2 regions of the Rhizobium sp. G187 genome follow, and region 2 is predicted to be linked to the other one. Evidence: riboswitches for the same ligand, from Rfam matches in the RefSeq annotation. Region 2 holds a riboswitch; the other holds the start of a gene.

Region 1 (3,596 bases), on a different contig from region 2:
CGCGCATTGCGAATCGTCAGGCCGGTCAGCGCCGTGAAGCCCAGCACGGAGAAAAGCGCACCCTTGGGCAGTTCAAGCGCAAGCTCGCTTTCCTCGACAAAGGGATAGGCTTCTTCCTCGCCCGAGGTCAGGACCACCTCGAAACCGTCTTCGACGAGGCCAAGTGCATTGAGATAGTGCTGGAGAGCATGGTCCGACCGGTCGCCGCCGAGCGCGCCGACAAAGATCAGCCGTGTCGCGCCGCGCGCAATCGCCTCGGCAACGGCGATCTCGCCGTCCGTCGCCGCCTTGGCAGCGGGATAGCTGCGCCGCTCCACCCGGGCATAGTGGGCAATCAGCGCTGCATCGCTGCTGTCGAAATCCCCGACCCACAATTCCGGCGTCAAGCCGAGCACCTCGGCATGACGCATACCACCGTCGGCGGCAATCACGCGACTGCCGGCCGTCAACGCCTTGAGGCGCTCCGTGACGGTCAGCGTGCCACCGAGAAGGATGGTGAAGGAGGATGTGGTCATGGCAAGCCCTTAGCGCATCTTGGAGGGGAAGGGAAAGCGCTTCCGCATCGGGAAGCGGCCCTCCTATGCAGGCCCTGGCTGTCGCGAAGCCTGCGATGCGATCATGGAAGACCGACTGCCGTGCGCGAAGCTGGCAGATCTTCATGCAAAATGGGAAATCCGACGGATGGAAAGAGACTGCCGCGAGAAGAGCGGGGCCGCGAAAGGCAGCCTCCGCCTCATCAACCGGCGCTCCTCGCCGCCAGCATCTGGTGTGATCAGCGCTTCTTCGGCGTTGCCGCCTCTGCACTCTTGATCTGCGTGCTGAAGGTGGAGACTGGCGCAGCCGACGGCTTTGCCTTGTCCTGCTTCGGCTTTCTTACTTCGCGGTTCGAACGCTGCTGGCCTTTAGCCATGATGTCTGCTCCTTCTTCAATGTGGATGTGGCAGGGGCGCGGGCGGATGCCTTGCTGCGGCTCGGATCGATATCGATTTCGGCAACGCAACGATCGAAGGTCTCCCCGTCGAAACGCACGCGGTATTGTCGGCTTCCACCTGTTTCCGGCAGGGTGGCGAGCACTTTGCAGGCACCACCTGCACGGGCGAGACGGACAGGACCGTCCTTCAGGACGATCATGTCGCCAATGGCGTATTTATGCTTGCTCATGGGTCTCCTCCGGGTCCGGCCGCGGTCACGATAAACTTCCGGCGGACACGTGGCCGGCCGGATCAGATTTTTCCGTCGATTGATAAAGAGCCCGACTGTCAGTGCACCAAAAGCGCTGGCACAGGTTGTCGGATGGCAAAGTCTGGTAGAAGGCGAAGGTCGGTTGTGTCCCGCACCCGGGGATCCATCCTCGCAGGGATAGGGCGCTCACAATCGGACACATGAAGAAGAACGTTGGAAACAGCCTGTCAGATCCGGTTGGAAATACAAGCTTTATCTCGCATTTGAACCCGGGAACGGCGAGATCACGCAGGGGCCAATGAGACCTGCATCGAGCGAAGGCGCAACTTCGCCATGACGGCTCGACCGCTTAGCTCCCCATTGATTCGCCGCCTCGACAGGCGTAAATAGAATAAGGTTCCGTGGTGATTTGGCCGGCCGGCTTGCAGCCACGTAAAATAAGTCGCTAAAGGGCCGAGGGAGTTATCAAGACTTTCCGAGGACCGGTAGCGATCTGCGCTGCCGGTATTTTTGTTTCCGCGGCTGTGTCCGCCGTGACAAGGAAAGTCGAGAGTAACATGCCGATCAGGATTCCAGACACACTGCCCGCCTTTGAAACCCTCGTGAATGAGGGCGTGCGGGTCATGACCGAGACCATGGCTGTCCGCCAGGACATCCGCCCGCTGCAGATCGGCCTGCTGAACCTCATGCCGAACAAGATCAAGACGGAGGTCCAGTTTGCCCGCCTGATCGGGGCATCGCCCCTGCAGGTCGACCTGACCCTGGTGCGCGTCGGTGGCCACAAGGCGAAGAATACCCCCGAAGAGCATCTTTTCTCGTTCTACCAGACCTGGGACGAAGTTAAGGACCGCAAGTTCGACGGCTTCATCATCACGGGCGCCCCGGTCGAAACACTGCCCTTCGAGGAGGTGACCTACTGGCCGGAACTCGCGGCGATCCTCGACTGGACCGAGACCAATGTGCATTCGACGATGAATGTCTGCTGGGGTGCCATGGCGGCGATCCACCATTTCCACAAAGTGCCGAAGCATGCGCTGAAGGAAAAGGCGTTCGGCGTCTATCGTCACCGCAACCTGGCGCCCTCGTCGGTCTATCTGAACGGCTTTTCCGACGACTTCCAGGTGCCGGTGTCGCGCTGGACCGAGGTTCGCCGCAAGGACATCGAACAGGTCAAGGACCTCAACATTCTGCTGGAATCAGACGAAATGGGTGTCTGCCTCGTCCAGGAGAAGCGGGCAAACCGCCTCTATATGTTCAACCACATCGAATATGATTCGACATCGCTGGGGGACGAGTACTTTCGCGACAAGGTGGCCGGCATCCCGATCAAGCTGCCGCACAATTATTTCCCGCACAATGACGACACGCTGACGCCGCTCAATCGCTGGCGCGGCCATGCCCATTTGCTGTTCGGCAACTGGATCAACGAGATCTACCAGATGACGCCTTATGACCTTGCCGAGATCGGCAAGGACCTTCAAGGTTGACGGTGGTCAGCGACCGCCACCGGAAGCGTTGAGGTCGCGATGCGGGCAATGCGCTCGTCTGCGGGTGGACCGAGACGGCAGCGAGGAAATCGGCACGCGTGCCGGACATGAAAGACAAAGCGAGGAAGACATGACAAGGCAGGTATTCGGCGTGATGCCGACGGGCGAGGCTGTCGAGCAGGTGGTGCTCTCGGGCGGTGGGTTGACGGCATCGATCCTCACCTTCGGCGCCGTTTTGCAGGATCTTCGCCTTGAGGGTCATGACGCACCGCTGGTGCTCGGTTTCGAGGACCTCGCCGGCTATCTCGACCATTCGCCCTATTTCGGCGCGACACCCGGCCGCTGCGCCAACCGCATCGGCAATGGTCGCTTCTCGCTTGAAGGCAGAGACTACCAGCTGGAACTCAATGAAAAAGGCGTCACGCACCTGCATGGCGGCTCCGACGGCATGGGCCGGCGGAACTGGACGATCCTCGAAACCACAGCCGATAGCGTGACCATGGAGATCGAGGATCCCGATGGCCGCGCCGGCTATCCCGGCACCACCCGCACGCGCGCGACCTTCGCCCTGAAGCCGGGCGGCATCTTCTCGGTGATCTATGAGACCGTGACCGACAAGCCGACCATCGCCAATGTCTGCCACCATGCCTATTTCAATCTTGACGGCAGGCCCGATATCATTGGCCACGACCTGATGATTGCCGCCGATCACTACACCCCCGTCGACGAGCGCCTGATCCCGACCGGCGAAATCAAGTCCGTCGAGAACACGGCCTTCGATTTTCGCGAGATGCGGCCGATTCGCCTTGACGTAGACGGACAGCAATTCGGCTACGATCACAATTTCTGCTTTTCCAGCGCCCGGATGGGCAAACGCAGCGTGGCCCTTGCCCGCAGCGTCAATTCCGGCGTGACCATGGAAATCGC
Region 2 (3,596 bases):
CACGGCGTTCCGCTCTATGATGGCGACCTGGAAGCGGCCGAAGGCATTCCGGCTGCCGTGACGGCTTTGAAGGAAAAGATCCAGGCCGCGGATGGCGTGATCCTGTTTACGCCGGAATACAACAACGGCATTCCCGGCGCCTTCAAGAACACCATCGACTGGCTGTCCCGCCCATCCTCCGATATCGCGAAAGTATTTGGCGGCAAGCCCTTCGCGCTCGTCGGCGCGTCTCCTGGCAATTTCGGCACGCTGCTCAGCCAGAATGCCTGGCTTCCCGTTCTGCATACGCTGGGCTGCCGGACATTCTCGGAAAAGCGGCTGATGGTGTCAAAGGCGCATACGTTGTTCGATGCCGAGGGCAATCTCACCGACGAGGCGACAGTCAAGCGCCTGGCGGATCTGCTGGCGGCGTTTGCGCGGTTTGCGGGGGAAAAGTGAAGAGAATTGGAGCGGGTGAAGGGAATCGAACCCTCGTATTCAGCTTGGGAAGCTGCTGCTCTACCATTGAGCTACACCCGCGACGGGGATGAGGAATCCAACAGTTCGGCCGGCCTGTCAAGCGGCAGGCGGCCGAAAGCGGGACGCCCTTGGTTCCACACCGATCTTCAAGGCAGGCGGAAATGCTTTGACAGTTTCAGGCCTTGCGCCTGGTAGTTGGAGCCGAGGCCCGTGCCATAAAGGCCTTCGGGGCGCTCCTGCATGTGTTCATAGACGAGCCGGCCGATGACCTGGCCGTGCTCAAGAATGAAGGGGACCTCGTGGCTTCGGACTTCCAGCACGGCGCGGCTGCCCGAGCCGCCGGCAGGGGCATGGCCGAAGCCCGGGTCGAAGAAGCCGGCATAGTGGACGCGGAATTCCCCGACCAGCGGATCATAGGGCGTCATCTCGGCCGCATAGAGCGGGGGCACATGCACTGCTTCGTTCGACACCAGAATGTAGAATTCGTCGGGATCCAGGATCAGCTCATCGGCGCCACGGCTGTAGAGCGGCTCCCAGAAATCGAGCACATCATGCGCCCCCTTCTTATCGACATCGATGACGGACGTGTGGTGCTTGCCGCGATAGCCGATCAAGCCTTGAGGCCCTGATCCCTTGAGGTCGATCGAGAGCGCGATGCCGCCGCCGGAGACATTGGGCATGTCGCTGGCAACCAGGGTCTCGGCCTTGTGCAGCTCGAAGAGCTCGGCCTCGCCGAGCAATGCATGGCCGACGCGGAAGCGGATCTGCGACAGGCGCGAGCCGCGGCGCACGATGATCGGGAAAGTGCGCGGGGAGATTTCCAGGTAGAGCTGGCCCTTGTAGCCGGCCGGCACCTTGTCGAATTCCTGGGCGTAATCGACCATGACGCGGGTGAAGATGTCGAGGCGGCCGGTGGAGCTCTTCGGATTGGCGGAAGCCGAGATTTCAGCCGGCAGATCGAGGCTTTCCATCAGGGGCACGATGTAGACGCAGCCGGTTTCCAGCACCGCGCCATTTTCGAGATCGATCTCGTGCAATGTCAGCTTGTCGAGCTTCTCGGCGACAGTGCTGTTGCGGCCCGGCATGAAGCTCGCCCGGACCCGGATGGCCTTGCCGCCGAGGCGCAGATCGAGACTGGCGGGCTGGATCTGATCCTTGTCGAGCATGGCCTCGCTTTTCAGCTGGCCCTGGCCGAACAAGGCACCGATGGCGCGGTCGGACAAAATCCCGGACTTGATGGTCATTTTTCTCAATCCTGTTTGGGCCGACAAAACCAAAGCCCACCAATTGACGCAAGGCCTGCGAAGGCGTAAGGCAGCCTTATCCCGTGGTGATTTGGCCGGTCGGCTTGCAGCCACGTTAAACAAGTGGCTAAATAGACCGGGTTCACAAAACCGGTCCGTATTCGCGACCGGTTTTTTTTGTGTTTGAAAGGCACCCGCATGAGCAAGAACTGGCGCCCGGCAACGAAACTCGTTCATGGTGGCACGCTGCGCTCTCCCTATGGCGAGACCTCCGAAGCGATCTTCCTGACCCAGGGTTTCGTGTATGAAACCTCGGAAGCAGCCGAAGCCCGCTTCAAGGGCGAGAATGACGGCTATATCTACGCCCGCTACGGCAGCCCGACCAATGACATGTTCGAAAAGCGCATGTGCCTGCTCGAAGGCGCTGAAGACAGTCGCGCCATGGCATCCGGCATGGCGGCTGTTGCTGCCGCCGTTCTCTGCCAGGTGAAGGCCGGCGATCATATCGTTGCTGCCCGCGCCCTGTTCGGCTCCTGCCGCTACGTCGTCGAGACGCTGGCGCCGCGCTACGGTGTGGAATGCACCCTTGTCGACGGGCGCGACCTGAAGAACTGGGAAGATGCGATCCGGCCGAACACCAAAGTGATGTTCCTCGAAAGCCCGACAAATCCGACGCTTGAGGTCATTGATATAGCAGGCGTGGCCAAGCTTGCCGACCAGATCGGGGCGAAGCTGATCGTCGACAACGTGTTTGCCACGCCGCTCTTCCAGAAGCCGCTGGAACTCGGCGCGCATGTCGTCGTCTATTCCGCAACGAAGCATATCGACGGCCAGGGTCGCTGCCTTGGCGGCGTCGTGCTCTCGTCGAAGGAATGGATCAACGAGAACCTGCACGACTATTTCCGCCACACGGGTCCGGCCATGTCGCCGTTCAATGCCTGGACCTTGCTGAAGGGCATGGAGACCCTGCCCTTGCGCGTGAAGCAGCAGACGCAAACGGCAGCGGCGGTTGCAGACTTCCTTGCCGAACAGAGCCCTGTGGCCCGCGTGATCTATCCCGGCCGCAAGGACCATCCGCAGGCCGACATTATCGCGAAGCAGATGACTGGCGGCTCGACGCTCGTCTGCTTCGAGCTCAAGGGCGGCAAGGAGGCTGCCTTCAAGCTGCAGAACGCGCTGGAGATCATCAAGATCTCCAACAATCTCGGCGATGCGAAGAGCCTGATCACCCATCCGGCGACCACCACGCACAAGAACCTTACCGACGAGGCACGGGCAGAGCTTGGTATTTCCGGCGGCACGGTTCGCCTCTCCTGCGGAATCGAAGACACGCAGGACCTGCTCGACGACCTGGCTGCGGCAATCAAAGGGTTGTGATCAGCGCCGAATGAGCGCCAGAAACCAAAAAAAGCCGGTCGCGCCTCGAAGCGCGGCCGATCATATGCCCTTGACGGGAGCTGTCGCGTCGTTATCCCATGGCCGGATGATGAAATACGAGGGCCGGCCTTGCCGCCATCCGACAAAGACACATCTTGTGATGATCACAGGCCTTTTTCGCAGGATGCGGCCATGTATCGCGCGTTGACACGAGACATCGAGGTTCTTGTCGAACCGTTTTATCTCGAAGAACAATCAGACCCCGATGACAGCCGCTATGTCTGGGGCTACCGGATCGTGATTGCCAATCATTCGCGCCAGACCGTTCGCCTGACCCATCGCTATTGGCATATCACCGACCAGAATGGTCAGGTGGACGAAGTCAGCGGCCCTGGGGTGGTTGGAGAACAGCCGCAACTCCAGCCTGGTGACAGCTATGAATATTCCTCGGGCTGTCCGCTCGATACGCCCTCTGGCATGATGTACGGCACCTATCGCATGGAAACCGACGATGGC

The links. A riboswitch is a leader RNA that binds a small molecule or an ion and turns the genes downstream of it on or off. The one in region 2 is predicted to bind S-adenosylmethionine.
Region 1: linked by a shared signal. The riboswitch ahead of metA (homoserine O-acetyltransferase MetA) and the one ahead of ACSV9I_RS18005 (O-succinylhomoserine sulfhydrylase) in region 2 are both predicted to bind S-adenosylmethionine.

What each region holds. Positions count from the first base shown of each region.
Region 1 covers NZ_JBPUGM010000004.1:399,746-403,341, forward strand. Annotated here, with positions in the region: gene ACSV9I_RS14350 (thiamine diphosphokinase) at 1-515, opposite strand, end outside; gene ACSV9I_RS14355 (hypothetical protein) at 773-910, opposite strand; gene ACSV9I_RS14360 (hypothetical protein) at 874-1,161, opposite strand; SAM riboswitch at 1,574-1,651, shown strand; gene metA (homoserine O-acetyltransferase MetA) at 1,740-2,669, shown strand; gene ACSV9I_RS14370 (aldose epimerase family protein) at 2,800-3,596, shown strand, end outside.
Region 2 covers NZ_JBPUGM010000006.1:222,826-226,421, reverse strand. Annotated here, with positions in the region: gene ACSV9I_RS18020 (NADPH-dependent FMN reductase) at 1-438, shown strand, start outside; tRNA gene ACSV9I_RS18015 (tRNA-Gly) at 446-519, opposite strand; gene ACSV9I_RS18010 (2'-deoxycytidine 5'-triphosphate deaminase) at 606-1,703, opposite strand; SAM riboswitch at 1,777-1,855, shown strand; gene ACSV9I_RS18005 (O-succinylhomoserine sulfhydrylase) at 1,902-3,080, shown strand; gene apaG (Co2+/Mg2+ efflux protein ApaG) at 3,273-3,596, shown strand, end outside.